One region of the Lysinibacillus sp. NPDC097287 genome, then DNA from elsewhere that is predicted to be linked to it. Evidence: riboswitches for the same ligand, from Rfam matches in the RefSeq annotation. Region 1 holds a riboswitch; each other region holds the start of a gene.
What was found. Region 1 has a riboswitch for cobalamin ahead of ACIQ2D_RS09720 (FecCD family ABC transporter permease). Riboswitches for the same ligand answer to the same signal wherever they lie in the genome.
Positions count from the first base shown of each region.

Region 1 (7,901 bases):
AGCACTTTCTGAAACTGTAAATTATAAAGCGATTTACGAGAAGAAACGCTTTGATAGTAAAGGGCAGTATATAGAACAAGATGATTTTGTCATGGGTACACCCGGTGAATTCCCATTAATCGTGAAAGAAAACGGTATGAACTATGCAGTCAATTTAAATGACGGTGCGATGACAGGCATTTTCCTTGATCAGCGTGAGGTTCGTCTTGCAATTCGTGAGCGCTACGCAAAAGGTTCGAACATGCTTAATACGTTCTCTTACACTGGCGCATTCTCAGTCGCAGCAGCACTTGGTGGTGCTACGAAGACAACGAGTGTAGATGTTGCAAAGCGCAGTTTATCTAAAACTATTGAACAGTTTAGTGTCAACGCAATTGATTACGAGGCACAGGACATCAAAGTGATGGACGTGTTCCAATATTTCAAATATGCACAACGCCACAACTTAAAATTTGACCTGGTTGTATTAGATCCACCTAGCTTTGCTCGTACGAAGCAAATGACGTTCTCGACTGCGAAAGATTATCCAAAGCTTTTAATAGATACAATCGCTATTACCGAGAAAAATGGTGTCATTGTCGCTTCAACAAACAATGCAAGCTTTGGCATGAAGAAATTCAAAGGCTTTATCGACCAAGCATTTAAAGAAACAAATACACGTTACAAAATCGTTGAGGAATTTGGGCTACCAAAGGATTTCCGAGTACCACGTGAGTTCCCTGAATTTAATTACCTAAAAGTTGTTTTCATTCAAAAGTTAAACTAAAAAAGAGGCTATCCAATAAGTCCCTTTGAGCAGAACAATTTGCTTTCTATATGGTAAAAATCCGCTTCGCTTTCCGCGGGCACAGCGTAAGTCGCAATCCTCGCTACGAGCGGTTTATTGCGTCTTACGTCTTGTGCGTGCTCCTGCCGCTACGTTCACTCACGCTTTCGTCGCAAATTATGTTACCGCAGGAGTATACGCGGATTTTTATCTGTATATCAAAAAATAGATACTCTCAGCAAACTATTTTCTTTTAGGACAGCCCCATTATTGTATAAGCCGCTCCCAATAATCAGCAGATTTCGTTCGATGATAATATTTGTGAAATGGTTCGTCTTGACGAGCATATGCTTGATAGCCCGCAATAATTGCCTGTAACAGTTGTTCAATAAACTGTACAGGTACTTTTTTGGCAAATAACTCCCCTGCCTGTGCATGTCTTCCCATTGGCACAGCTCCTAAATAAACATCAAAACTATCTTTCTGATAAACAAGCCCTATTTCGTCATAAACTGCATTGTAGCAAGCTGATGCACAACCGTTCATATTGACGCGCAGTCTTTTCGGTACCTCTGTACCTTCTAGCCGTTCGTACAGCTCTTCTGTAATCATTGCTGCCTCCATCTTATCCCCATCACAAAAATCACATGCTTTCATCGACACAATATGACCTTGCTGGGCAATATATAAGCCTGCCTCTTCCAGCTCCTGTCTCATTCTCGGTACCTCAATCGTTGGCACGGATAGCAGAATACTATAGGACGCAGAATATTTAATCGCCCCATTCTCTCCGATTACTTCCGCGATTTTTTGAAATTGCAGCGGTGTATAATGCTTATTGATAATACCAGGACTTACTGCAAGACGAGTAAATTCACCTTCCGTATTTAACTTTGCAAATGTTTTGTCAGGAATATTATGTTTAAATGCATTTATCGACATGGTTACCTCTCCCCTTATGAAAAAGGAGCCAGCATATTGCCAGCCCCACTTCTTTATTGAAAACTCTTAGGATAAAATCCTTGTGCTAAAATTTGAATGGCTTCAGCTGCACGAACACCTTCTGATGCTGCCGATAATGGTAAAATAACAAAACGCTCGTTCATCACCGCATCTGTTTCTTTTAACGCTGGATCATTTTTCAAGAAATTAATTTTTCCCTCTGCGCTAGTAGTCCCGTAGTCAATAACAACAATAACTTCAGGGTTGCGCTCTACTGTGTCTTCTTTTGAAACAGTTGTCCATCCAGACTCAACATCACCAAAAATATTTTTACCACCTGCCACAGTGACAAGCTCATTCATGAAATTTTGCCCTGCTGTAGTAACATCTTGCTTACCACTATCAAAAATAAGGACACGTAATTCATCCTCGCTCTGAGGTAGCTTCGCTCGAATGTCTTCTACCTCTTTTGACATCTGTTCAATTAATGCTTCCCCGTGCTCTTCTACTTGGAATATTTTTGCGATATTACGAATATCCGTGAAAATATCCTCTAATAAAGGCTTTGTGATGCTCGAAGATGTATGTAAATATGTGTGAATCCCTAGTGCCTCAAGCTCTTCTGGTGTACCGACACCCTTTTCACTAAAGCCACTCTTCCAACCTGCATATAAAAAATCCGCTTCTGCGTCAATCACCTGCTCTTTTGTAGGGTACTGCTCAGCCAAAACTGGAACTTTATCATAGACGTCTTTTAGAGGTGCATAGATTTCATCATCTAAATACGCTGTTCCGACCATTGAATCTTCTAACCCTAATGCAAGCATAATTTCTGTGACATGCTGGTTTAAACTAATCGCTTTTTTAGGTGCTTCTGTATAAATCTGTGTCGTATCGTTATTTTCAATCATTACCTCTGTTGCTGCCGCTTTTGCTGGGTCTAACTGTTCACTTTGTGTTGCTGGTTTCTGCTCTTCACCGTTCCCACAAGCTGCTAGAATACTTAACGTTGCAATTGTAAGAACAAGCCACGTTCTTTTTAATGTCTTCATGTCTATTTCTCCTTTAATGATAAAAATTATATAGAAAGAAATCTATGATCCCTTTGCTAACTACAAGAATTGCTCTGGTATATAGAAAATATGTGGTTTTTTCGTAACAGGATGCACGCTGACCTCTGCATGTACACCAAATACATCTTTTAATAATGCCGGTGTTAATATATCTTGTGGTGCCCCGTAGGCCCTGATTTCTCCGTTTTGCAACACATAAATTTTGTCACAGTAAGTCGCTGCAATATTCAAATCATGTAAAGCAGCCACTACTGTAATAGGTAAACTTCGTATTAAATCCATTAGCTGTAGCTGATGCTGAACATCTAAATGATTTGTTGGCTCGTCTAATACCATGACCTTTGCCTGCTGCGCTAATGCCCTTGCGACAATGACACGTTTTTTTTCACCACCGGATAAGGAGCTAAAATTACGATCCTTTAAATGAACAATGCCTGCTTGGCGCATCGATTGCTCAATAATATCATGGTCTTCTTTCGTATCGCCTTCAATGAGTCGTTTATGCGGCGTACGCCCCATAGCCACAAGGTCCTTTACTGTAAACTCAAATAACACTGGTGTTTCCTGCCCTACAACAGCAAGCTGTTTGGCCATCTCCTTTGCAGATTGCTTATAAATGTTTTCATTAAATAAAAACACATCTCCTGCTTGTGGCTTGAGCATCCGGTACATATTTTTTAAAAGCGTGGATTTCCCACTACCATTAGGACCAATTAAACCAACAAACTCTCGCTCATGAATATGCATCGAAACATTTTCCAATATCTTCGCCTTTTGCACAGCAAAAGAAAGATTTTGTGCAACGAATACCATTTAATCGCCCTCCCCGAATGAATATGTTTGCTTGCGTAGCATCCAAATAAAGAATGGACAACCACATAAAGCCGTTATTATCCCAATCGGCATTTCCTCTGGGGCAATGACAATACGCGCTACAGCGTCAGCCCATATTAAAAATATCGCACCAAGTAATGCACTTACTGGTAATACAAATTTATAATTAGAGCCAACAAGCATTCGTACGATATGCGGAATGATAAGGCCGATAAAGCCAATTGCCCCGCTTACTGCCACTAACACACCAGTTAACAGAGAGATTAATAGAATAAGAAGCAGTCGAAATTTATCTAAATTTACTCCGAGCGTAACTGCAGATTCCTCTCCAAGTAAGAGTAAATTCAAATGCCGCGAGTGTAGTCGTAAAATTAGATAGACAACAATAAATACGAAGAATGGGATTGATAAATTCGCCCATTTTGCACCAGCCAAGCTGCCCATCATCCAATACATTACTGCCTTCAGACCGCCCTCTTCTTTCGACATCATGAGCATAAAGTTCGTCATCGCCGATAGCACCAGTGACACAGCAATACCAGCTAATAATAGACGGATAACTGATATTCGCCCCTGTACGCGTGCTAGGAAAAACACAATTATCACTGCAATTGTCGCCCCAATAAATGCCGCGAATGACAGCGCATACATACCTAAAAAGGAAAAAGCTCCAAGTAAAATTACAGAGGTTGCCCCTACGGATGCACCTGATGATATGCCTAAAATATATGGATCTGCAATGGAATTACGAACTAGTGCTTGAATAGCTGCACCCGATATTGCTAGACCAGCGCCAACGATCATAGCTAGTAATACACGTGGTGTACGAATTTGCCATATAATAATTTCTTGTGAGCGACTCCAGTCCGCTTCAATGCCAAACATATTGAAAGGCGCATGGGATAAAATTACTCGCCACACTGTACTTGGTGTGATCGATACAGAGCCCACCATGACTGCTATCGTCGTCGATACAAAGACGACACCAATTAGTACTACTAGTAGTAGAGCTATCTTTCTTGTTGTTTGATTCTTCAAAACGCTCTCCCCTCTTAAAACAAAGGGCATAAAAAAAATCCCCTTGTCTACAAGAGGATGTCATAGTGAAATAATGGGCGTCTCTTCCCTGTCACTACAACCATCCTCGTGGTTCTATGTAAATGTGTTGCTATTATTGGCAGGTATCCTGGCTTAGGTTCAACATCTAAACGCCTTCCCATAGCTTAGCTACAGTGACATAATGTATAGACTCCCCATTTACAGTTGCGGGACAGCATCGGAATTACACCGATTTCCCTTTTAAGCAAATGCCCAAAGACATGTGCACCAATAAATTTATTTCATATTTAGTTATAAAATTTAGAATAGCAGAACTATTTCATTCTAGCAATCAAACAAAATTATCCATTTAACAATAATCATTAATATATTAGCACTACTTAATCATAAAGCCTATTTATGTTACAAGAAATCAATTTTAGAAAATTTTCTGTTACAATAATAGACAATGAAAGATAGAAATGAGGATTTTTATGTTTAAAACAATTGGCGTGCTCGCTCATGTCGATGCAGGAAAAACAACTTTCTCCGAGCAGCTTCTTTACCATACAAATAGTATTCAAGCTAGAGGGCGTGTCGATCACCAAGATACCTTTTTAGATAATCATGCGATCGAACGTGCGCGTGGTATTACTATTTTTGCAGAGCAAGGTCGCATGCAAATCGGTAATGATACATACACACTTATCGATACACCAGGTCACGTCGACTTTTCACCAGAAATGGAGCGTGCTATACGTGTCATGGACTACGCAATCATTATCGTGAGCGCGGTTGAAGGAGTGCAAGGACATACCGAAACAGTGTGGCAACTACTACGTCAATATCATGTCCCTACATTTTTCTTCATCAATAAAATTGATCGTGAAGGTGCCGATGTAAAAGTGGTTATGGCTCAGCTTCAGAAGGAATGTTCAGATGACGTATTACTTATAGAGGAGCCACTTCGTTCGGACTATGTATCAAGCCATGTTGCCGAATGGCTTGCGGAACGAGACGAACTACTACTCGAATCTTTTCTTACTGAATCACTAGATGCCCCTACTTGCCTTTCAAGCTTGCAAGCAATGATTAAAGAAGAACAAGCCTTTCCTTGCTTTATGGGATCTGCATTAAAAGATATTGGCATCAAGGAGTTTATAGCGCAAATCCCCCTACTTACCGCTACACATTATGACAATGAGTTACCGTTTGAAGGCGAGGTATTCAAAATTCGTCATGACGGCCATCAACGCCTCACATTTATAAAAGCATTGCAAGGCACATTACATGTTCGTGATGATTTTTCGTTTGGTGAGTTTACAGAGAAGGTAACAGAAATCCGTATATATAACGGTAGTCGATTTGAAACTGTAAAAGAAGTATGTGCTGGGGAAATATTTGCAGTTAAAGGACTAAGCCAGGCTCAAATCGGTGATATCCTAGGTAGTTCAATTAGTCCGCAACCGTTTGAACTTATACCGACATTACAAGCAAAGGTGCAATATGATGGCGGGCAGCATATAAAAGATGTTTTAAAAATCTTCCGTTTGCTTGAAGCGGAGGAGCCTACGTTACGAGTTGTGTGGCACGAGAAATTCCAAGAGATTTACGTACATATTATGGGGGTTATTCAACTTGAGGTTCTCTGTGAAGTGCTAGCTAATCGCTTTTCTCTAGCCATTGCATTTGGTGAGCCGAAAATCTTATATATGGAAACAATTAGGACGACTGTGACGGGCTACGGTCATTTTGAACCGTTAAAGCATTATGCCGAGGTACATTTATTGATGGAGCCGAACACGCGTGGGACGGGAAATACATTCGTCAATGCATGCCATGCTGATGACTTATCAGTCGGACATCAACGACTTATTGAAAAACATCTATTTGAGCGCGAGCATCATGGATTATTAACAGGTTACCCTGTCACAGATATACGTTTTACCCTACTTACCGGACGGGCGCATATTAAACATACAGATGGTGGCGATTTTCGTGAGGCAACATTCCGAGCACTACGTCAAGGACTCGAACAAGCTGAAAATGTATTGCTTGAACCGTATTACCGCTTCAAGCTTAAGGCACCAAACGATTTTATTGGTCGTATGATGACTGATATTCAACAAGCAGCAGGCACTTTTGATACGCCCATTTTGACAGAGGAGCACGTTATACTAACTGGTCGTGCCCCTGTCGCAACATTCATGAGCTATAGCACTAGTTTTGCCGCTTACACAAATGGCAAAGGCTCACTGTCACTGCAGTTTGATGGTTATGATGTGTGTCATAATGCAGATGAGATTTTAGCACAAATTGGCTATGATAAAAATGCCGATACTGAATATACTTCCTCTAGTATATTTTGCGCTAAGGGCAAGGGCTATTCAGTACCATGGCAAGAAGCACAAGAGGCCATGCACTGCTTACGCTAAAATAAAAAAACAGACTTAACTCAATATTTAGGGTTGAGTCTGTTTTTTTAGGTAGTATAAAACACTACCAGATAAAATAAGCCCTCCAAAAAAGAAAAGGATGCTTTTAAAAAAATATTATTTAATTTACCTTTTACCTTTTGCAAGTAGTACCCCTGCAATAGTAACAACTACCCCTACAATAGTAACAACTACCCCTGCTCCAATTTGGAGAATTTTATTATTCTGTATATTATAGATTGTATCTTTCAATATTATTGTCTTTCTAATTGACTTTATTTCATTCAAAATTTCTACTTTTCTTTTCTCTTCAATTAAATCATCTATGATTTTATTGTATGAAAGATTAAGATTCTCCATATATTGTTTCACAAGTTCTTGAAAATTAGGTATGTTTCTCAAAACATCTTCTAAAGATTCTTTTGGTAATTTAGAAAAATTATCAACTAACTTTTCAAATGTTTCATACTGTATAATCTCATTAGGGTTATTGACACCAATTTTATTAAAAATTTCAGATAGTTTCATCTCATCTTTTTTATTTTTCATTGCAATTCCCCTTCCAATTATTCCTAATATGGAGAATGATACTATATCAACCCCAAACATACCACTTATTCCTTTTTCTCGCTTGTACCGCTAACGCAAGACCAATTACATTGTCATCATGGTTGCCTTCACCTTTTTTGTTACCTGTCTTACCATTGGTTTCGATAAAAATCTGCATTTGCTCTAATGTTTCCTTACAATTCACTAAAATCAAGTCACATTCAAATTGCTCTTTTAAATCACTTATCATAATACTTTTACTTG
Region 1 covers NZ_JBIWCX010000005.1:147,843-155,743, forward strand. Annotated here, with positions in the region: gene ACIQ2D_RS09700 (class I SAM-dependent rRNA methyltransferase) at 1-766, shown strand, start outside; gene ACIQ2D_RS09705 (precorrin-3B methylase) at 1,034-1,708, opposite strand; gene ACIQ2D_RS09710 (ABC transporter substrate-binding protein) at 1,762-2,760, opposite strand; gene ACIQ2D_RS09715 (ABC transporter ATP-binding protein) at 2,821-3,594, opposite strand; gene ACIQ2D_RS09720 (FecCD family ABC transporter permease) at 3,595-4,653, opposite strand; cobalamin riboswitch at 4,775-4,961, opposite strand; gene ACIQ2D_RS09725 (GTP-binding protein) at 5,148-7,088, shown strand; gene ACIQ2D_RS09730 (hypothetical protein) at 7,215-7,697, opposite strand; gene ACIQ2D_RS09735 (hypothetical protein) at 7,684-7,901, opposite strand, start outside.

Region 2 (7,901 bases), on a different contig from region 1:
GTTAAATTGCTGACGCATCTCGTGCATGCGTTCCATTAAGATACCTGTAAATAAAAAGTACGGTAGCATGATGATTTTCTTGGCACCTAGTTTCACGCAACGCTCAATGCCCTCTTCCACTCGAGGATCTGTAACGCCCATAAAGGCACTTTCAACGTACTGCACAGGTAGCTTCTCCCAAAGCAAACGTGTGATTTTATAAAAATCGCCATTCGCGTATGGATCACTACCGCCACGTGCAATTAGTAAAATCGCTGTATCTTCATGGTTTGCCTCTGTGTCAAAGCCAGTCTCTGCTAAACGATCTTGTAAAATTGTAAAAATCTCTTCGTGAATACCAATCGTTTGGCCATACGTAAAGTGAACATTTGGATAATGCTCACGTGCATGCTCAATTTCTGCTGGAATGTGCAATTTCGAATGCCCTGCGTGTAGCAAGATAATTGGAATAACATGTACTTCAGTTGCGCCCTTTTTCACGCAATTCGTAATCCCTTGCTCAATATTTGGTGTGGCAAACTCTAAAAAGCATGTCTCCACTAAAAAATCTTGATCAATTCTCGGTGTCATTTGTTCAATAAATGAACGTACCTCATCATTTCCTGCTGCTAAACGGCTACCATGGCCGACAAATAAAATTGCTTTCATCTTTGCTCTCCTCACTAGTCGCCGCACGGAGCTGGCTCTACTTCTATTTTTGAAGACATATCTTGATAGTTAAAATGTAAAATCTTTTTCACACGTTTGAAATATTTAAACAAGCGTTCATTCGGATGTGCATTTGCTTTATATTCATCGATAATATTTGTAATCAGTGGAATGAGTTGTTCAGGTTCTAAGCCTTCTACAACAGGTTGTGCAGCATGAGCTGTACGACCCACTGGCTTTGCCCCAATAAAGACATCAAATTTACTTTTTCGATAAACAATGCCAATATCATCGAACACTGCACGATAGCACGCCATACCACAGCCGTTAAAACCAATGTTCAGTGTTTTTGGTAATGCTAAACCACCTAGTTTTTCTTGGATTTCCTCTGCATATGGAATTGAATCTGCCTTTTCGCCGTAACAGAAGTCACAAGCTTTTAGTGATAGCACATCCCCGATTGGTGCAAGTAAGAAGCCTACACTACGTAGCTTGGCTGTAATTTCAGACGGCTCTGTTGTTGGGATTTTTAAATGGATTTGATGGTCTGGTGTATACTCCATTGTCCCTTCTTCTCCAACTACTTCGGCTAACATCATCATTTGTGCAGGCGTGAAAAATTTATTCGCCACACCTGGACTAACAGCTAGCTCAAAAATCGACTCTATTTTTTGCTGGACTAATTTTGGTGATACTTTAACCGCACTAGTCCCCTTCACCATTGCTAGTGCTGCGGTTGCCATTTCAAGTGTTGTTTTTTTTTTCACTGGCGGGGCTGCTGTTATCGACGTCACTCGCCCCGCATTTGGATCTGCTGCAAAATCAGTACGTGCTGCGCCTGTTTCTTGATTCATCGCCCACGGTTCAGCTTCTTCTTTTAAGCGCTGATGTGGTCGTAATGGTTGTTTCTCATCACCAAGCGTATATTTACGTTGGTAGCCCCTTGGTGTAATCATTTTATTGTCATAGAAGAACGTTGAAGAGTTCCCGATAATAACCGTTGTCAGCATTCCGATATCATGATTGAGCATGTCTGATAATGTTGTCATCGTTACTTCCTGACGATCTCGGTAAGCACTTTTCACAAGTCCAACAGGTGTATCTGGCGAACGATACTCTAGTAAAATACGTTGTGCTTCTACAATTTGACGCGTACGACGGCCACTTTTCGGGTTATACAATGCGATAACAAAATCGGCCATTGCCGCGGCTTCCACACGCTTCGCAATTAAATTCCACGGCGTTAAATGGTCACTTAAACTTATCGTGCATGAATCATGCATAATCGGTGCGCCTAGTAAACTGGCACAAGAATTAATAGCAGAAATACCAGGGACGATTTCTACTTCAATACCAGTCGCTTCTGTCCAACCAAGCTCGATTAACACTTCATAGACCAGCCCGGCCATTCCGTATACGCCAGAATCTCCACTGGAAATGACCGACACGATCCCTCCCGCTTCTGCCTGACGAACGGCTTCTTGCGCACGTGATACTTCTTCAGTCATTCCCGTACTTACAATGGATTTTGCGCTAACTAAATCTTCAATCAATTCCACATATGTTTTATAACCAATAATAAATTCACTTTGTTGCAGTGCCTCTACAGCACGCGTTGTAATATGTTTGAAATCGCCCGGGCCAAAGCCAACAACGAAAATTTTTCCTTTTTGCACTGTCCAATTACCCCTCTTTCACTTTCTCAATCCCTTTAATAGCAGTCGTTTGTGCTGTTCGTTGTAACGTACCTTCACTTAGTGTAAACACATGCTCGCTATGTAAAGATTCATGATGTAAATCTTGTACAAGCGCTCTTGCATGTTCAGTCGTTGGCACTCGGTACCAATTGCCCTGCGGATATGCAATAACTACACAAGCATCCTTACATCTGCCATTACAACGTGTTCTTGTCGTATGTATTTCTTTATCAAGTGCCAGTGTTTGTATTTCATCTCGAATCACCTGTGTAATATCTTCCCCATCTTTTTTCATGCAACTACTGCCATTGCAGATAAAAAGATGCGTTTTCATGCCTTCTAAATTCCATGTTGTCAAAGTATTTCTCCCCTCATTCCTTCTAGGAAAAAGAAAAAAACCTTCACTCAAGACGAAGAGTAAAGGTTTTATTGAAGCCGAATGAACACGGATATATACAGATTCCCGCCCTCGCTTCAACTTCTCCCTCCGAAAAGTTTGCATGCCATCAATTAAGCAGGTTTCCTGACTTAAGCTTCATTTTACTTTCGCACCTTCCCAAGTTTGCACCAGTGGCATTTGCGATTTCATCAGCTATTACAGTAGCGGGGGCTGTACCGGATTCGCACCGATTTCCCTATTATCTCGAACGATTTCGAGCACTTATAGATGTAATTATATTAAATTTTTAGATTGTTAAAATATTAATAAAAACTGTTTCTATCATAGCTCATTATTCTAAAATTTCAACATCTCTTTTTTAAAATGTTCTATTCTCCATAATTTTTCGACAAATATTTCCTAGAATACTACCTGACTTTGCTTTAATTTATCAGAATTTTCTACATCAAACTTACTGAAAATAAATATTTTTCCAAAAAGGGATGGATTATTTTCCTTGAGCCGTGTTACACTTTGTCCTGAAAACTCACAACAATAACATTTTTTGGTGTAAGATGCTTACATTTTACTTAAAAGGGAAGCCGGTTCAAGTCCGGCGCGGTCCCGCCACTGTACTAGGGAGTTTTTATAGATATGTCACTGTCCAACGGATGGGAAGACCTATAAAACGATGAACTAAAGCCAGGAGACCTGCCAAAAAATACGTGACAAGTTTCAACCTACGCGGATAGGTGTGCAGCTTAGCAAATCGTTTTTCATTTGCTTTTTTTCAGCTATGCACTTTTCCAAAAAGGAGAAGTGCTTTTTTTATTGCACACGCTAAAAAAGATTCATCACCATAACTTAGGGTTGATTTCCGTTCCGACTGGGCGCTTTCCGGGGGGCGTCCGAAGAGCCGCTTCACTGGTTGCTGACGCTTCGCTTTCGCAACAAAACACAGTTTCGCTATGCTCGCTCCAGGGTCTCATCTGGGACGCTAATCCCCCAGGAGTCGCCCAGTCTCCACTACAATCAACTGGCAGTTTAAAATCAATATGCACTTTCGTCAAATGTCATCCACGACCTTTGGTGATGAATCAATAAAACAAAAGGAGGAAGAATGGTGAAATTTTCAATTTGGAAGCTTAGTTATTTCTTATTGGCATTTATCATGGTGCCAAATCGTGCATTTGCTATGCACATTATGGAAGGCTTTTTGCCGATTGAATGGGCAATTTTTTGGTGGGTCGTATCGATTCCATTTATTATTTTAGGATTACGTTCTATTCGTAAAACAATAGATGAGAATCCGGAAACTAAAATGATGCTAGGCCTTTCAGGTGCCTTTGCATTTGTCTTATCAGCTCTAAAAATCCCTTCTGTAACAGGCAGTTGCTCACATCCTACAGGTGTTGGGCTTGGTACCGTTTTATTCGGACCATTAGCAATGAGCGTGATCGGTACAATCGTATTATTATTCCAATCTTTACTTTTAGCACATGGTGGGCTAACAACATTAGGAGCAAATGTCTTCTCAATGGCCGTTGTCGGACCGTTTATCGTCTATTTTATTTTTAAAGGGGCACAAAAGATTGGCTTATCATTCTCACTAGCTGTATTCTTTGCAGCTATGCTTGGTGATTTAGGTACATATATTGTGACATCTGTTCAACTTGCACTTGCTTTCCCATCTGAAGTTGGTGGCTTTATGGCTTCACTCACTAAATTTGCTAGTATCTTTGCCTTAACACAAATTCCACTTGCAATTAGTGAAGGGATTTTAACGGTAATTGTCATGAACTTCCTGAAAAAATACAACGTCCGCGAATTAAAAGCATTACGTGTATTCTCAGCAAAGGAGGCACATTAAGATGAAAAAAAATTTACTGTTACTAGGAATTGTCGTGTTCCTTGCCATCCTTCCCCTATTCATACAAAAGGGCGCTGAATTCGGTGGTGCTGATGGAGAAGCAGAAGCAGCAATTGGTGAAATTAACGCAGAGTATGAGCCATGGTTTGAAAGTATTTGGGAGCCACCAAGTGGTGAAATTGAGAGCTTATTATTCGTGCTACAAGCTGCAATCGGTGCTGGTTTTATCGGCTATTTTATCGGTTTCATGCGCGGCAAACATAAAGAAGGTTAACAGCGATGTTACTCATTGATAAATATGCTTACATGAATAAACTAGCATCTGTTCATCCACTAGAAAAGATGACGTTTTCACTTGGGTTACTACTACTGTCGCTTTTTATTCGAGATGAACATATTTCACTCATTACATTTATCGTAATGAGTGCTTTTATCATTTTAGCCGCAAAAATCCCCTTTACGTATTATGCAAAACTACTACTGCTTCCAGGGTTTTTCCTACTCTCGAGCATAGTGACAATTTTGGTTTCTATTGCACCTTCTTCTAGTGTTTTGCCGTCACACATTTTGGATTTCCAACTGAGTACATGGACGATCTTTATCGGTACATCAAGTGTTGCAACGGCACAGGAGCTATTTTTCATCGTGCTTGGTAGCATTAGCTGTCTCTACTTTTTAATATTAACGACGTCGGTGCAGTCAATTTGCTATGTGTTACGACAATGGCGTCTACCAGTGCTATTCGTTGAATTAGTAGAATTAACGTATCGCTTCATTTTCATCTTTTTAGAAAGCATGCAAAAAATCCACCTTGCCCAGCAAGCACGACTCGGCTACCATTCGCCTATGCAGTGGCTGCGCTCTGCATCAATGCTAATTGCGGCATTATTTTCAGAAATGTTCCAGCGTAGTCGTGAATTAAATAACGCGATGCAGGCACGTGGTGGTGAGCCTGTTTACTGGCAGGAAACTGCTGCTTATAGCAAGAAAAACTGGCTCTGTATCGCTGGGATTGCCATATTATTCGTCATTTCTGGAGGGATTATCTCATGACGGAACTTTACTTTGATCTCAAGCATTTATCGTATACCTATGCAGACGGTACACATGCATTGACGAATATTACGCTACAAATTCCTAAGGGGAAGAAAATCGCAATTCTAGGTCATAATGGCGCTGGAAAATCGACATTATTTCAGCATTTAAACGGAATATTCCAACCAACATCGGGCAGTATTTCATTTTGTGGGGAAAAACTACGCTATAACAGAAAAGCGTTAAAACTATTGCGTCAACAAGTCGGAATCGTGTTCCAAGATGCCGACAATCAGCTTTTTTCTGGTACGGTCAAGCAAGACATTGCCTTCGGTCCACTCAATCTCGGTTGGTCCGCGGAAAAAATTGAAGAAAATATCGCTTGGGCCGTCGCACAAACAGAGGTTGAAGATTTACTCGAAAAGCCCATTCACTTCTTAAGTGTTGGGCAGAAAAAACGCGTCGCAATGGCTGGTGTCCTTGCGATGGAGCCTTCTGTATTACTGCTAGATGAGCCCACTGCAGGATTAGATAATTATTATGCCGCACAAGTACTACAATACTTAGCTAAATTAGAAAACGGCGAACGTACAATTTTACTTGCCACCCACGACATTCAGCTTGCTTATGAGTGGTCTGATATTATCCTTGTGATGGAAGAAGGTCAAATCATTTATAACGGTGATCCAGTCACACTCTTCCATCAAGAAGATGTACTAGAAAGAGCACACCTGGAACGACCTTGGGTATTTGAAATGGCAATCACTTTACAAAATAAAAAGTTATTCGACAAAAATATTCCCTTACCTCGTTCTAAGCATGATCTGCAACAACTAATTGAACAACTTAAAAAAAGTATGGGGTTGTCCTAAAAGAAAAGATAGTATTCTATTTTTTGATATAAAGGTGAAAATGCGCGTAGACTCCTGCGGGAACAGCACAAGACGTATGACGCAACAAACCGCGCGTAGCGAGGGTTGCGACTTACACTGTGCCCGCGGAAAGCGAAGCGGATTTTTACCATATAGAAAGGCAGTTGTTCTGCTTAAATTGACTTATTGGACTTCCCCATGCTTTTTCTTAATCAAAATATTTCACATAATTACAGTATTCATCTTGCTTCATACCTAACTTCTCATAGAGCCCACGGGCATTTACATTATCAGGTGCTGTTTGAAGTGTTACATAGCGAGCGTGCTGTTGTTGACTATACTGGAATACCATCTCAGTTAATGCCTTCCCAGCGCCTAATCCCCTCGCATCGTCTGTAACATACAAATCATTTAAAATAAACGCTCGTTGTAAAGCTACCGATGAAAAAGTTGGGTATAACTGTGTGAAGCCAACTGTTTTACCATCTTGAACAGCTAAAAAAATAATAGATTCATTTAACGCAAGTCGTAATTGTAAAAAAGCCTTTGCGCTACTCACATCTGATCCATGACCGTAAAACTGGCGATATTCATCGAAAAGTATTGTTAGATCCTCTAAATCATTCATCGTTGCACGAACTATCTCCATCATAATCCCCTTCCATTTATCATCTTGAAAATTCCTTCAAGCTTTTCTGTGAATTATACTTCGCGAAATTATCAATATCAAGTATACAATCTGCTAGTTTCATATTCTATTGACCGCCCTAAATCATTGGCCTAAAGACGTTTCGTATGCTTGCATATAGTAGATTAGGAAGGCGAAGTTCAATTTTTTGGTCAAAAATGATGGTTCTTTGAAAAACTCAATTAACCACAATAGCATCATGTAATTTTCAGGGTATTAATAATTGATGAATGGATTGATGTATTTTTATGAAAATTAGCTTTTTAACACCGGCTTACAATAGTGAAGAATGGATTTTGACAATGCTTGATAGCATTCCAAAAGAGTATGCCTATGAGATTATCGTCTGCGATGACGGCTCTACGGATCGTACTTTAGCGATATTAAAAGACTATAAAAAAAATTGCCCTTCCTTAAAAATATTAGTAAATGAAACCAACATTGGTGCAAGTGATACCTATAATCGATGCATTGCAGAAGCAACTGGTGATTATGTCGCAATCATCGATAGTGATGATCATTACTTGCCTGCAATTAGAAATGTATTGGCACAAGTTGATGGAACCTATGACATCTATTATTACAATATGTTAACGAAAGCTGGATACACTTTTATCAAAGATGAATCCAATCGTTATTCATTACCCGGGCAATTTAAAATTATCCGTAGAAGTATTATCGGCGAGGCGAAATTTACCAAAAGAACAGATAT
Region 2 covers NZ_JBIWCX010000002.1:389,938-397,838, reverse strand. Annotated here, with positions in the region: gene ACIQ2D_RS04935 (sirohydrochlorin chelatase) at 1-648, opposite strand, end outside; gene cobJ (precorrin-3B C(17)-methyltransferase) at 663-2,324, opposite strand; gene ACIQ2D_RS04925 ((2Fe-2S) ferredoxin domain-containing protein) at 2,332-2,703, opposite strand; cobalamin riboswitch at 2,843-3,023, opposite strand; cobalamin riboswitch at 3,274-3,457, shown strand; gene ACIQ2D_RS04920 (energy-coupling factor ABC transporter permease) at 3,845-4,594, shown strand; gene ACIQ2D_RS04915 (energy-coupling factor ABC transporter substrate-binding protein) at 4,596-4,868, shown strand; gene cbiQ (cobalt ECF transporter T component CbiQ) at 4,874-5,647, shown strand; gene ACIQ2D_RS04905 (energy-coupling factor ABC transporter ATP-binding protein) at 5,644-6,501, shown strand; gene ACIQ2D_RS04900 (GNAT family N-acetyltransferase) at 6,710-7,150, opposite strand; gene ACIQ2D_RS04895 (glycosyltransferase family 2 protein) at 7,438-7,901, shown strand, end outside.
Region 2: linked by a shared signal. The riboswitch ahead of ACIQ2D_RS04925 ((2Fe-2S) ferredoxin domain-containing protein) and the one ahead of ACIQ2D_RS09720 (FecCD family ABC transporter permease) in region 1 are both predicted to bind cobalamin.

Region 3 (7,901 bases), on a different contig from region 1:
CTTTCGGTAAGTTTTGCTCTTCATATATACAAGCCTTAGAACCCGTCAACTTAAAAATTGCTTTCACAATGTTTGCTGCTAATTTATACACTGTCACATTCCTACCTTATACTTTGATTAAGACTATTGTAATCGAAAATACCAGTACACTGCAATTGCATGAAAATTCATCAAATTTTGCCCACCAAAATATCCAAATCTATCGTAATTTCTGTGAGTGCTACTTCCGTATCCTCTGTCTTATGCCAGCCCATTGGTGTCATTTCAAGCAACGCTGGTATCAGTTCTATTGCTAATGGCATTGTATACGTCAAACGATCTATACTCACTTCTGCAAAACTTTCTTTAAAACGCTCCACTGTTTGAGCATTAGAATACGTTTCTTTCTCAGAATCTGCATAAAGCTGCGCACGAAGTTCCTGTAAATAACCACTTTGTGGAACGACTTTCACGATGCAGCCACCAGGTGTTAAGAGTCGTTTGAACTCACCGTAGTTTGCTGGCGATAAAATATTTAAAATTGCATCAAAGCTTGTTTCCGCATATGGGCTTTTCGCTAAGTCACCGACACACCAAATTTGCTCACTATAATGACGTGCTGCAGTTAAAATACCCTCTTTGGCAATATCTATTCCCACACCAATAGCACCATCGAGTTGCGTCATAATACGCGCTAAATGTGATCCTTCTCCGCAACCTGTATCTAATACGGTTTTTGCACCTGCTATTTTATCTGCAATTTTTTCTTCTAGTAAATCATATATTCCACTTTCAATGATTGCCTTTCTCGATTCAAATAATTCCTTACTATATTTTGACGTAGCTGCATGTGTCATCATATTTACATAGCCTTGCTTGGCAACATCAAAAGAATGATTTGCCGTGCAAACAAGGCTACCTTGTTCACGTACTTGCATTTGTGTTGCACAAATTGGGCAGGCAAATAACATAATATTTTCGTTCATCAAAGCCGCCCCTGCAGCTCTTTTTGATAATGCTCCCACTATTTTGCCTCCTTTATTTCTGTTGGTGAAACGAGTGCATATCGCTCCCATTTCCTACTTTTCCATCTAAAGTATACGATAATTGCCCGCAACCATTCATCTGCTGAAATGGCTAGCCAAATCCCAATTAAGCCCCAATCTAACACGAAGACAAGGAAATAACCGAGTGGCAAACTCATACACACCATCGACAAGAATCCGATTTTCACTGGGAATCTTGCATCCCCTGACGCTCGTAACGAGTTTATAATGACAATATTCATCGTACGCCCTGTTTCAAGTAAAATACTAAGTGCCAATACAGAAGCCCCTATTTTGATAACCTCTGGATTGTCAGTAAACATACTGATTAATGGCTTTCTGAAAATCGTCACGATAATAACCATTGTAATCGTAAAGGCAAATGCTGCACGCACACTTAACCAAAGTTGCTGATAAGCCTCATCCTTATTACCAGCACCTACATAACGTCCAATAATTATTGCTGTCCCCATGCCAATCGCCATAGCGAATAAGTATGTAAACATTGAAATATTCATCGCATACTGTCTTGCTGCTAACGTCTCTGCCCCTAAATATGTTGCATAATATAAGAACACAATTTGGCAAAACTGATACAACACTTGCTCAAATGCTGACGGTAAGCCGATATTTAAAATTTTCCGCACGTATTCCTTTGAATACGCAAAGTAATATTCGAGCTTCACACGAACTTCCATGACTTGATAGAGCAACCAGAAGAACACGAGTACCGCAATGGCTCTACTAATAACTGAAGAAACAGCCGCCCCTTGTACACCTAGCTCCGGCATACCTAAGTTACCGAAAATCAAACCGTAGTTCAATACAACGTGCAAAATGTTCATACCAAGTGACACGTACATCGTTTGTTTCGTCCAGCCGTGTACACGAATGACCGCCGCTAGCGCATTAATGATCGCCTGTAAAAATATGAAACTACCAATAATCACTAAATAACTCTGCGCATGCACAAGCACTTCGCCTTTTAAATTCATCATCTTCATTAAATGACTAGAACCAAAGAAGAACACCATACTCATGATCAACCCGACTGCTACATTCATTGTGACCGCTAGTGCAGAAATCCTCGCCGCTTCAAAATAACGCCGCGAGCCTAAATATTGCGACACAACTATCGCAGCCCCATTCCCGACCACTTCAAGGATTAAAATTGCAATATGAATATATTGATTGGCTGCGCCAACACCAGAAACGGCATCATCCGATAAGGCACTAAGCATAAATGTATCAGCTAGCCCCATTAACATAAATAAAAATACTTCTAAGAAAATAGGCCATGTTAAATGAAATAGACTTAACTGTCCATCTCCTTTTTTCTTCATGACTGTATCAGTCAACTTACGTCACTTCTTCCTTTTTGGAGTGAAAATATACTGTATCTTAACATACTTTCTTTTAAAATAGGCTCATCACCAGAAGTCGGGGATGACTTTGGTTAAAAGAGTCCAACAATATTGAATGCTTGTTGATTGGAGTGAGCGTAGCAGAGGAACAAAGGCTAAATACGTCACATCCTGTGACAACGCCTTTGTGACCAACATCCTGTTGCCCCTAAGCGGCTCATCGGACGCCCCCCCGGAAAGCGCCCAGCTGGAACGGAAATCAACCCCTCGTTATAGTGAAGAGCCTCAAAAAAATATCCCTCCCCCATTTTTGGGGGAAGGAATATATTTAACGTAAGCAATATGCCTGTAACTGCACACGTTTCTCTTTTGTCAGATTAAATTCTTGTTCTAAAAATGTCTCCTTTGAACCATATCGTACATCCATTTCATTAAATGCTGCTTGTAAATAATCTTCTCTAGCAGACATTAGAGCGTGAAATTGTTGTAATTCTTTATCATTAAAATCGTGCTGAATAGCTTGTGCCATACGGTCCACCATTGGACGGAGATAAATATTCGTATCTAAATAATCCTGTATGATTGTCTCTTCAGGTACATCAAGCGCCAATAAAATCAGTGCCCCGCCAATGCCTGTACGGTCCTTTCCCACTGCACAATGATGAACAAGACCTAAGTTTTCTGGTTGTTGAATCGTTGCCATCAGTTCTTTAAAGGAAGCGTTATTAAATGGCATTTGTGCATAAAAATCTCGGAACATATCTGGATTGACGACTTTGTAGAAATTTTGGCGACCCATTTTCTTTTCAGCGTTTGTCGGCATTTCAAAAGCATGGATGCCCTTTGCGGGAATTTGAATATACTTCGTATTCGGAAATGCTGGATTCGGGTTACTCTGAGCTTCATGGTCGTCCCGGTAATCGAAAATCGTTTTAATCCCTAACGTTTCAAAGCGCTCTTTATCTGCCTCTGTCATCTTACCAAGTGCTGCTGAGCGGTAAAACAAGCGATCCTTTACAATACGTCCATCCTTTGTCTTATAGCCACCCATATCACGGAAATTATAGACTGCCTCAAACGGAATAACTTGCATGTCAAATTGTCTCATCCATTACGCCTCCTTTGATTTAGCCATCCTCTATATCTCCATTTTATAGAATTAAAGAATAGAATACCAATTTCTACACTAAGCAAGCTCTTCTTGAGGATTGGGCTTTTCACAATGGATTCAACAGTAAAAAAATCGCCTCAATAATTGAGACGACTTCCTATAACATTTACTTATTAAAATAATTCAGGATAAACAGCCTTTGCTACTAGCTCAACTGCTTCACCAATACGTGGTCCTGGACGAGATAATGTATCTGCATCTAGTAGGAACACTTCTTTATTCTGAACAGCCGGGATAGTATTCCAGCCATTACGACCTAAAATTTCACCAACTGCATCTTCAATATAGTTATTAGTTGTTAAAATAACTTCAGGATTTTTAGCAATGATATCTTCTTCAGAAACTTGTATCCACCCTTGTTGATCGCCAAAAATATTGTTTACTTTAGCCGCATCTAAAATTTCCTGTTGGAATGTACCTCCTGCAGTCGTATAAATGCTAGGTAATGGACTAACTTCGTAATATGCATTTTTTTGTGTTGTTACGTCAGCTAATTTTGCTTGTACGTCAGCGATTTTAGCTTTAATTTCTTTGTTTAACTGCTCACCTTTGTCTTTAACACCCATTACAGTAGCAAGTTGCTCGATGTCACCGTAAACGTCTTCAAAAGATGTTGCTGATTGAATAACAAATACTTTTACGCCAGCATCTTCAAGTACCTTTAGTGCATCTTTTTCACCAATTGTATAGGCAATAACTACATCCGGATTTAATGCTAAAATACGCTCACTGTTAAATACCATTGAATCCGAAACACGTTCGATTTCTAATGCTTCTGGTGGGTACGTATCATACTCAGTTGCGCCAACGATTTTATCGCCAACACCTAATGCAAATAAAATCTCTGTGTTACTAGGTTGTAAAGAAACAACTGTTTCTGGTACTGCATCAAAAGCTACTTCTACCCCACGGTCATCCTTCACTTTATAGCCTGATTCTTCACTTTGTGCGCCTTGTTTTGATGTATCCTCATTTGCGTTTTCTTCTGCTGTGCCACAGCCTACAAGTAAAAATGCAAGCATTAATACTGAAAGCCATTGGAAATTAAATATCTTTTTCAATTTAGACATTCTCCTTTTTCTTTTTCATTGGGTAAGACTTACTTACAAACGGAATTTCTGCAATGCCTGCTTGTTGATTCATGTAGACAGCCATGACAAAAAATACGTTTGCTAATAGACCTAGATAATTAAATAGAATTTCTGGTACTTCTCTCTCCTCGGAAACTTTATGGAGCGCACGATAAGATTTTTTTGCCTCACTACGACATAAGTGTAACGCCGCTGCTGCTTCCGTACCCTGTGGTAAAACAAAGCTTTGGATTGCTTCTTTTACATGACTCACATAGAAATCATAACGACTACTTAGCCAAGCTAAATCCTCGTCAGTAACCGCTAATTTTCCACGTACTGATCCGTTGACATGATAAGCCATAGGTAAAATTTCAAGTAGATCTTCTTTTACTACCTCAACAATCTCTTTTTTGACTGCTGCAAGTGCCACACCTACATGAGTTGTTAGGCAATCTGTTCGAATTTCAAAATCGACAGTCGCTACTTTTTCACGCATGAAAGGGTAACAGGAATAGCGTGCATCTTTCTTCAAACAAGGTCCCCTCTTTCTACTATGAAGATATTCTCGCTGCTATAAGGCCCTATATCTTTTGATAAGTCCATTCACGCATCAAACGTTTTGAGTCTGGCGTGAATGCCATATACCAATAAAAAAGCCATAAAAAAAGCCGCTCCTCTTCGAAAAGGAACGACGAAAATAGCATAATTGGTCACGTCATATAACGTTCAATATGTATTTGCCGTATATCCTCCTATCTTCCGAAGAGTGCTTATACGCTCAAATAAAGGTCGGTCTCCTGGCTTGTGCAGCTCACTACAATGATTTTGTAGCGAAATCATAAGAGCCTTCCCATCTACTAGAAGCATTTTTCTTCATTCGACAGTGGCATTCTCTTATTTCTTCTGCACTTACAGTTGCGGAAACAGCTTCGGTCTTACACCGAATTCCCGATTATGCTAATAGTTAGCACCTTTATTCTGCAAGAATTATTCACTTGTTAAGCAGTTTATCATAAATTAACACCCTTTAGTAGTCGAAAAGTTGCAAATACTCACAAAAACCAGCACTATTTTTCTTTAACGACTGGATTTCTGTTTTTACGCACGGAAAACAGTGCACTATGTACCTAAAAAACACATTGATTTATATTGGAAATTATAGATTTATTATTCCATAAAAATAACCTTAATTACGCATATGTTGTATCTCATACCTCAAATCTACCATATACTATATCAATAAAAGTCCCTGACATTTAACGTAAGGCTGTCTTGTATTTCTTTTTATATTTGGCATCTTGCTCTTTCTCGATTAAATTCTGTGCAATATTTAATAGTTTTGTATCGCCTGTTGCATCAAATAAATTTTTCAAGGATACTATAATATCATAACGAATAAGTGACGGATGTTTTTCATCGACACATGTATGGAATCGCTTCGCTAAATGCGAAACAACTAAATCCCTTTGCACTTGTCCACCTAATCCGATACGCCAAATCGATTGTAAACTATGTCTTGCTGTAACGGTTTTTTCATCATAAGTTACAGCCCAAATTTTCATAAAATCTTCTAATACACGTTCTTCTGGATCACTTTTTGCTGCAAGTGCACATAAAAACTGTGCTGATTGTGCACGTATATGCTCATCTTTAAATGTAAGTGCCTTGATAAGTTGCTCCCAGACTGAATATGTCCAATCTACGGGTTCCTTTACAATTTTCATTAACTCTTCAAAAGATTCATATTGGATATCACGATCATGCTCAGTCAAATTGCTAAAAAGTTGTAATATGTCTTTTTCCATTATCCATCCCTACCTTTAATTCTTTCAGAACGCCATAATTTTATAAAAAATCTATGTTACACTAAATAAATCCTCTATTTTCAAATATTTTTATAAGCAGGTGAGCTTTTGAATAGAACAATTACAAGAAAAACGATTTTCCGAACTCTTGTCATTATCGGTCTAATTATTGCAGGATACTTCATCATTCCTGTTTCGGTACCCATTATTTTAGCTGGGATTACTGCTTTTTTGCTAGAACCTATTGTCATGTTTTTTAAACGTAAATGGAAAATGTCACGTAAAATAGCTGTCGCTGTCATTTATATAGTAAGTGCCACATTTATTGCTGTTATGTGTTACTTTACTATTACACAATTGATGTCGCAAATTATTTCCATTTCTAAACAAGCACCTTACTATATTTCAAAGTTATCTGATATGTGGCTACAAATGCAGGGTCACATTTCCCAATACACCGAAAACTTCCCAGCTGAAGTTAGAACTTCACTCCAAAATACAACATGGGATTTCATCAAAAAGGTTGAAGAGTCCTTTTTAAGCTTCTTCAATTATAGCAAAGTTACGAACTTACTTTCAGAAATCCCTAGTCTTTTTATTAGCCTTCTTGTTTATATGATTGCCCTATTTTTATTTATGCTAGATATACCTAAAATAAAACGTATTGTATATAAATATTTAAAACCCGAAACTGCAAACAAGATGAAAATCATTACTACCCGTTTAAAAGATGCTTTCTTCGGCTTTATGAAGGCTCAAATACTCGTTAGTTTTATAATTGGCGGGGTTGCACTTATCGGGTTATATATCATTCAGCCAAAATATGCAGTAACAATGGCATTGATAGTTTGGATTATTGATGTTATCCCATTTCTGGGTTCTATTATCATTTTAGCACCATGGGGCACTTATCATTTATTAATGGGCAATACATCATTAGCAATTAAATTATTCATCTTAGCTACTATTCTACTCATTATTCGTCGTACAGTCGAACCTAAGGTCATGGGGGCCCATATTGGTTTATCTCCTTTACCTACTTTAATTGCAATGTTTGTTGGCTTGCAGTTGTTTGGTATTGTCGGTTTACTAGTCGGACCATTTGTCATCATCTTGTTCTTTGCCTTAAAAGAAACAGGCATTATTAAATTAAACTTCAAGATTTAGAAATAAAAGTTTCTAAATCAAACAAAAAAACCTTACCCAAAATATGAGTAAGGTTTTTTCTATTGCTAAAAATTAATCATTAATAAGAGTCTCTAACGCTACAGTGATCATGTCATTAAATGTTGTTTGACGTTCTTCTGCTGTTGTTTCTTCACCAGTAATAACATGGTCACTCACTGTCATGATACTTAAAACGTCGATACCATATTTAGCTCCAAGTGTATAAAGCGCTGATGTCTCCATATCTACACCTAGCACACCGTAATCAGCCAGCTTATGAATCATCGTATCATCAT
Region 3 covers NZ_JBIWCX010000007.1:133,022-140,922, reverse strand. Annotated here, with positions in the region: gene ACIQ2D_RS12000 (lysophospholipid acyltransferase family protein) at 1-91, opposite strand, end outside; gene ACIQ2D_RS11995 (putative RNA methyltransferase) at 171-1,004, opposite strand; gene ACIQ2D_RS11990 (MATE family efflux transporter) at 1,004-2,368, opposite strand; gene ACIQ2D_RS11985 (tyrosine-protein phosphatase) at 2,718-3,497, opposite strand; gene ACIQ2D_RS11980 (ABC transporter substrate-binding protein) at 3,674-4,621, opposite strand; gene ACIQ2D_RS11975 (hypothetical protein) at 4,623-5,165, opposite strand; cobalamin riboswitch at 5,404-5,623, opposite strand; gene ACIQ2D_RS11970 (hypothetical protein) at 5,890-6,438, opposite strand; gene ytvI (sporulation integral membrane protein YtvI) at 6,547-7,605, shown strand; gene deoD (purine-nucleoside phosphorylase) at 7,678-7,901, opposite strand, start outside.
Region 3: linked by a shared signal. The riboswitch ahead of ACIQ2D_RS11975 (hypothetical protein) and the one ahead of ACIQ2D_RS09720 (FecCD family ABC transporter permease) in region 1 are both predicted to bind cobalamin.

Region 4 (7,901 bases), on a different contig from region 1:
ATGTACGCAATACCTGGATTACGCCTTGGTTATTTAGTGGCATGTCCGGAAATTGTGGCAACACTTAAGGACATGCTACCACATTGGAATTTAAATGCCTTTGCACTAGTAATAGGTGCAGGCTGTTTAGATGAAAAAGATTATTGCACCAATGCTATAGCGCATGCAACTACACAACGACATTGGTTACATGAATTTTTAATAAAGCATGGTTGTCAAGTTACGAACAGTGTAACAAACTACGTATGCTTTTCGTTACCGCAGTCAAATGATCCAGATGATTTTTTTACGTATTGTTTGGCGAAAGGTATTGTCTTACGGCATACGAAGAATTTTAAAGGGCTTGACGGAAGATGGTTCCGAGTGGGGATGAAGGACATTACAGCTATGTCCCGTTTACATAGCTGTTTAGAGGAATGGTTTAATACAAATAAGCAAGGGTGAGATAAATGACAATGTTCTATCTTGTTAGACATGGGGAAACTGTTTGGAATAAAGAACATCGGTTGCAGGGATGGCTTGATTCACCACTATCATCTGATGGTATCCTGAATGCCAAAAAATTAGGTGAACAATTAAAGAATGTGCAGTTTGCAGCGGCATTCTGTAGTTCAAGTGAGCGTGCAAAGGAAACTTTATCTTATTTAGTTCACGATAATAATTTGCCAATTCATTATGAAGATGATTTGCGTGAAATTAATTTAGGTAATTGGCAAGGTAAGACAATTGAGGAAATACTTAAGCATGATCGTTACGAGTATGAAGTGTATACAGATTATCCAGCACAATTTATAGCCACTCATACAGAAAGCTTTGGTGCAGTAACGGAGCGCGCGATGTATGTATTAAAGAATATCGCCAATCAATATCCTGATGGTAAAATTCTACTTGTGTCTCATGGTGTAACGATTAAATGTATCGTGAATGCTATTTTAGGTAGAAGTATTAAACAATTATGGGCACCACCAACGATTGAGGACACAAGTGTTACAATTGTGGATGTAGTAAACGATCAATGGAAAGTAAAAGAAATCGGCAGTACATTACATTTACAATAAGGAGGCGTTAGAACATGCCACTTATTTTTATAACAGGTGGGGTACGCAGCGGCAAATCTCATTTTGCCGAACAGGCTGCAGTAGCTCAATATCAAAACGAGCCGTTACGAGAAAAACGGCTCGTTTATGTTGCTTCTGGCGTGGCGACAGACAAAGAAATGGAAAAACGTATTATACGGCATAGAGAGGATCGTCTAGCACAGGGGGTAACATGGAACACAATCGAGGCACCTTATGATGTTAGTATTGCTTTTAGTCAGTTAGTTGCAGGCGATGTTGTCCTATGGGACTGTGTTACAACGTGGCTAACGAATGCATTTTATGAAGGTTTCGATACAGGGACACCATGTGTAGAAAAGCCCGGCTGCTTAGAGGAGAAATTAAGCTTAATGCAAGAATCGATTGTGACGTTACTGGGAAAAAAGGTGACGCTTTTTGTCGTGTCCAATGAATTATTCGATGAGCCACCTTACACGAGTGAAGAGGTCGAATTGTATCGCCAAATGCTCGGGAAATTACATCAATGGTTCGTTTTTGTAGCAAATGATGCATATGAAATGAATTATGGTATCGTAAAGAAATGGAAATAAGTAGGTTGCTTCAAGGCGATTTCGAGTCGCTCAATATGGAGAGTAGGTCGCTCAAGTTTGGTGCCGAGTCGCTCAACATGGGGAGAAGTTCGCTCAAGGTTAGTGCCAAGTCGCTCAACATGGGGAGAAGTTCGCTCAAGGTTAGCACCGAGTCGCTCAACATGGGGAGTAGGTCGCTCAAGGTTAGTGCCGAGTCGCTCAACATGAGGAGTAGGTCGCTCAAGGTTAGTGCCAAGTCGCTCAACATGTGAGGAAGATCGCTCATGTTTAGTGCCAAGTCGCTCAACATGGGGAGTAGGTCGCTCAAGGTTAGTGCCGAATCGCTCAACATGTGAGGAAGATCGCTCATGTTTAGTGCCAAGTCGCTCAACATGGGGAGTAGGTCGCTCAAGGTTAGTGTCGATTCGCTCAACATTCGACGATTTTATCTATATAAGTTTATCAAAAATAAAGATGGTTACAAAAAAAGAAAGAGGGCAAAGCGTTGAAAAATATATGGCATAGCGTGTTACTCGCATTTCAGTTTTTTACAGTCTTGCCTGTACATAAAGAAATTCCGCTGACGAAAACAACGATTACCGGTATGTTTGCCTTTTTACCGTGGGTTGGTGCCATTATGGGAAGTCTTGTGGCTGCAAGTATTTACGGATTAACGGAGTGGACGGCAAGTAGCGAAGTGCTTCTAGCTTTTGTAGTTGTAGGATTATTTGCGTTCTTTACGGGAGGTCTCCATTTGGATGGTTTTATCGATATGGGGGATGCGTATTTTTCGTATCGTGACCGAGAGAAGCGGCTTGAGATTTTAGATGACCCACGTGTTGGGGCATTCGGTGTTATGTCAGTGTTATTTTTAGTACTCGGAAAATTTGTGGTCCTCCATGAATTATTTGTTCAAGATAAGCTTGCGTTATGGTCATTGCTATTTATTCCACTCTTCACAAGAGTGGGTATGATTTTTTACTTTATTTCAATGAAGTGTTCTAAGGAGAAGGGGCTTGCGTACTTTTTTAGAACGCATATAAAACCAGGTGTACTTGTAGCTCTGATGGCTGTAACATTTACTATTGCGATTAGTGGCGTAGTTTATGTAACGGGTGGTATATTAGCACCTCTAGTTTTGCTGGTTGTTTTAGCCGTAGCACTTTTTGTGTTCCGTCAGTTTACACTACGTAATTTTGGCGGTGTATCTGGTGATTTACTCGGTGCTTTAATTGAAGGAATGGAGGTCGTGTTATGGGTGACGTTGTTACTGTGCGTATAATGCGACATGCGCCGACGAAAGAAAATCTTCAAAAACGTTATCTTGGCTGGACGGATTCACCTTTAGCGGATCCATCCGTACTCCCTATAGTGGACCAAAATGTGTCTAAGGTATATGGTAGTGATTTATTGCGCTGTCAGCAAACAGCTGCTCGTTATTTTCCGAATGCCATGTACATTCATGATGCTCGTTTTCGGGAATCTAATTTTGGCGAATTTGAAGGCAAAACATATGATGAATTAAAGTCAGACAAACGGTATTGTGCATGGTTAGATAATCCGGCCCTAAATTTCCCACCAAATGGTGAGGGTTTTGATGAGTTTAGTGCTCGCGTTGTTGAAGGGTTTCTAGCGTTGCCAAAAGAGGATCAAGACTATGTACTTGTTGTGCATGGTGGTGTAATTCGAGCATTATTAGTCCGATTCGCGCCAGAGGAAAAGCCATTCTGGTCATACGATGTGCCACATCACGTACTGTTCACGTTTACCTTTTCACAAAGGGCTTGGAAGGAGGGGGCGAGATGCATGTCTTTATCGGTGGTGCCTATAACGGGAAAACCGACTATGTACTGAAGGAGCTTAGTGGGCAAGATGTTTTGATCTCAGATGGTTTTTTACCTAAAAACGAACCAACTTGCGAAGCGTTAGTAATAAAAAATTTAGAAAAATGGCTTATAACACAAAATTTAGAAGAAGATGAGGTCCTTGTCGAACAAATTTTGACACGACTAAAGGCTCTTGAAGAAAAATGTGTACTGTATATAATTGTGACGGATATGGGACGCGGCGTTGTGCCATTGGAAAAACAAGCGAGGTTGCTCCGTGATACGTGTGGTCGTTTGTACCAGGCGTTATTTGCGGAAGCGGAGCAAGTTGTTCGTATTTGGTATGGCATTGGCGAGACGATAAAATAAAAAGAAAAGAGGAAATGGAAATGAATCGACAAAAAATAATGAACTTGACGCTAACAGCCATGGTAGCAGCCATTTGTGCTATTGGCGCTGTTATTAAAGTGCCGTCGCCTGTATCATCGGCGGCTCTAGACTCTGCACCTGCGTTTTTGAGTGTAGCGTTCTTATCACCCACTTTAGCTGGCGTAGCAGGGATGATTGGGCATTTTATTACGGCACTAACATCCGGATTCCCACTTGGGCCATTGCATCTTATTATTGCAGCTGAAATGTTTGTAGTAGTGTGGATATTTGGTATTATGCATAAAAAAGGTTTGAAATTTTGGAAATGGCCAGTGGCACTTGTTTTAAATGGTATCATTGCACCACTGCCTTTTTATTTCATCATTAGTCCGGCATTTTTCTGGGGAGCATTACCTGGTCTGTTCATGGCAACACTCATTAACTTAGTGATTGTCGCTGTAGCGATGCCAGTCATTTCGAAAGTTTTTGTACGAAAAGAAGGGCGAGTACATTGAGAAATGCAGTAAGAATTGGCGGCTTGATCGCAACAACAGATAATGCCGCGGCCATTGGTGAAAAACCGCAAGATATTGTGGCTGCACCTGACAAATTATCGGCATATTTAACGGCACGGGTAACATTTTTAGAGCAGCTCGCTGCTAATGCTATTCCTACACATATTTTACTTGCTAATTTTTCAGGGGATGAAGCATGGAATCACTATGTAGCAGGAATTGAGCAGGTATTTGATGAAATAGGTCTAGTTCGTCCACCCGTAGATGGTTCCTCTGAGTCAAATATGCCAACATTACAATCAGGCTTATCTATCACGATGATTGGTGAGATACAAAAGCGTGCCGCATATGAGCATAGTGAGCTAATTTGGTACACATACGGACTGCCACTTGTTGGTAATGAGGTGCTAGAGCAGCCTGAAAATGTTGCGCTGTTACAACCTATTTTTGATGCCTGGCATAAAGAAATTGTACAGCAAGTTTGGCCGGTTGGTTCAAAGGGACTTCAAGTTGAGTTTTCACGATTATTTGGTGGTAAAAAAGTAGAATGCTCACTAGATGTTGCAAAAACTGCAGGCCCATGTACTGTCATTTTACTCGGGTTGCATCCCGAAAAAGAGAAACTAGCCCAAAATATTTTCACAAGAAATTTTGAGAAATTGTGTATAACTACAGGTTAATTGGGCTTGCTTCGAGCAAAAGTAGTGGCTTGTAAACTACAAAGTGCAAAACACCTCTTGAAACATTAAACACAATATGTTAGATTTGTTTAGGAGTTAAAACACAATATATAGTATTTTGGACAAGCGGTACCATTATGGTTTAATAGGGAATTCGGAAATAGAGTCATCTAAAGCCGAAGCTGTCCCCGCAACTGTGAGTGCTGACAAATGATCAAAAAGCCACTGTGAAAAACGGGAAGGCGATCATTTGGCTAAAGGCACGAGCCAGGAGACCTGCCGTTACGTTCAAGACAGCAACACATTCTTCGGGGATTGAGAAGTGGAGGCGAGAGATTTGTCCACTTCTTTGTGTACATGTCCTTCATTTCCATTTCCGATTTTTATGCGACCACGCAACCGATACAGGTTGTGTGGTCGCTTTTTTGTGTGGCTGAAAGAAAGGGAGAGAGTATATGACGATTCAAATCGAACAGCAAATCGCTAAGTTAAAGAAAAAGTACACGGAGGATGAACTTGAAAGTTTTGTAAGGTTATCGGATCGTTGGCTACGAAAAAATGAGGACGCTACGTTTGAAGCGTGGGCAGATGCGATGATTTTACAAACGCTTAGCCTAATTGACGAAGAAGAACCGTACTGGACATTTGTCGCAGCACAGGTGTATTTAGAAAAATTATACGACCAATTTGCGAAACAACGTGGTATCGATGTGGAAGAGGTTTACAAATCATTCCCTGATCAGCTAGTGCGTTACACAGAAGCGGGTCTTTACCATGAAAATCTAACGACAAAATATAGCATGAAAGAATTAACGGAGCTGGCATCATATCTAGAGCCAAGCCGAGATGAACTGTTTACGTATATCGGTTTAAAAACATTGATGGACCGCTATGTTGTACGTGACTATACAAAAACACCAGTCGAATTACCGCAAGAACGTTGGATGGTAATTGCGATGACGCTTATGCAAGATGAAACAGAAAATCGCTTAGAGAAGGTACGTGAATCTTACTGGGCGATGAGTAATTTATTTATGACGGTTGCTACACCAACTTTATCAAATGCGGGGAAAACGCACGGGCAATTATCTAGCTGCTTTATCGATACAGTCGATGATAGCCTGCAAAGTATTTATGATACGAATACAGATGTGGCGACTTTATCGAAAAACGGTGGGGGCATTGGCGTGTATATGGGTAAAATCCGAAGCCGTGGTTCATCGATTAAAGGCTTTAAAGGTGCGTCGAGTGGTGTTCTACCATGGATCAAGCAGTTAAATAATACTGCTGTATCAGTCGATCAGCTGGGTCAGCGCCAAGGGGCAATTGCTGTGTATCTAGATATTTGGCATAAGGATATCTTTACGTTTTTAGATTTGCGTCTAAATAATGGGGACGAACGTTTACGTGCTCATGATATTTTCACGGGGCTGTGTTTGCCAGACTTGTTCATGGAAGCTGTAGAGGCACGCGAGGATTGGCATTTATTTGATCCGCATGAAGTGCGTGAAATTATGGGCTTTTCACTTGAGGATTTCTATGATGAGAAGAAAGGTGACGGTTCTTTCCGTGAGAAATACAATACATGTATCGCGAATCCGTTACTAAGTCGTGAAGTTGTACAGGCCATCGATATTATGAAGCGTATTATGCGCTCGCAGCTAGAAACAGGCGTGCCGTTTATGTTTTACCGCGATGAAGTAAATCGCATGAATCCGAATAAGCATGAGGGGATGATTTACAGCTCGAATTTGTGCACAGAGATTTTTCAAAATATGAGTCCAACTGAATTTGAGTCGATCACACTTGAAGATGATGTTATTGTGACACGTCGTAAGCCAGGGGACTTTGTTGTATGCAACCTATCATCAGTTAACTTAGGGAAGGCTGTACCTGCGGATGTGTTAGCACGACTTATCCCGATACAAGTACGTATGTTGGATAATGTTATTGCGCTCAATACAATTCCAGTCAAGCAAGCAGAACGTACGAATGCACGTTATCGTGGAATTGGGCTTGGTACGTTTGGTTGGCATCATATATTGGCGTTAAAATCGATTCAATGGGAGTCGGACGAGGCGGTTGACTATGCAGACAAGTTGTACGAAGAAATTGCCTATTTAACGATTCAAGCTTCCAATGCCTTAGCTAAAGAAAAGGGTTCGTATCCACTATTCGAGGGTTCGGATTGGCAAACGGGTGAGTACTTTGACAAGCGTGGCTATGACAGTGAAAAATGGACTAGATTACGAGCTGAAGTGGCAGCAAACGGCATGAGAAATGGCTACGTGATGGCCATTGCACCAAATTCATCGACATCAATTTTAGCAGGTAGTACGGCAACGATTGATCCAATTTTCCAAAAGAGCTATTCCGAGGAGAAAAAGGATTACAAAATTCCAGTAACGGTACCAGATTTATCGCCGGAAACAATTTGGTTCTATAAATCGGCGTACTTCATTGACCAAAACTGGACGATCAAGCAAAATGCTGCACGCGCTCGCCATATTGACCAAGGCATTTCATTGAATTTATATGTACAAAATACGATTAAGGCAAAAGATTTACTTGCACTGCATTTAAATGCTTGGGCAAGTGGTGTGAAAACGACGTATTATGTACGCTCAACGTCAGTGGAACTAATCGAATGTGAGTCTTGTGCTAGCTAGGAGGAATAACAAATGACAACAATTACAAAACGACAAATTATGGATAAAGAGGCGCCAAACCGTTCAACAGCGATTGTCAACGGGCGCTCTTCTAACATTTTAAACTGGGATGACGTACGCTTTAACTGGGCGTACCCAAAATATAAAAAAATGCTCGGAAACTTTTGGACACCGTTTGAAATTAATATGAGTAATGATATCAAGCAATTTGCGGA
Region 4 covers NZ_JBIWCX010000009.1:8,084-15,984, forward strand. Annotated here, with positions in the region: gene ACIQ2D_RS13570 (pyridoxal phosphate-dependent aminotransferase) at 1-444, shown strand, start outside; gene ACIQ2D_RS13575 (histidine phosphatase family protein) at 450-1,058, shown strand; gene ACIQ2D_RS13580 (bifunctional adenosylcobinamide kinase/adenosylcobinamide-phosphate guanylyltransferase) at 1,073-1,648, shown strand; gene ACIQ2D_RS13585 (hypothetical protein) at 1,877-2,152, shown strand; gene cobS (adenosylcobinamide-GDP ribazoletransferase) at 2,133-2,909, shown strand; gene ACIQ2D_RS13595 (histidine phosphatase family protein) at 2,882-3,481, shown strand; gene ACIQ2D_RS13600 (bifunctional adenosylcobinamide kinase/adenosylcobinamide-phosphate guanylyltransferase) at 3,430-3,822, shown strand; gene ACIQ2D_RS13605 (ECF transporter S component) at 3,843-4,337, shown strand; gene ACIQ2D_RS13610 (hypothetical protein) at 4,334-5,017, shown strand; cobalamin riboswitch at 5,128-5,316, shown strand; gene ACIQ2D_RS13615 (ribonucleoside-diphosphate reductase subunit alpha) at 5,473-7,686, shown strand; gene ACIQ2D_RS13620 (ribonucleotide-diphosphate reductase subunit beta) at 7,699-7,901, shown strand, end outside.
Region 4: linked by a shared signal. The riboswitch ahead of ACIQ2D_RS13615 (ribonucleoside-diphosphate reductase subunit alpha) and the one ahead of ACIQ2D_RS09720 (FecCD family ABC transporter permease) in region 1 are both predicted to bind cobalamin.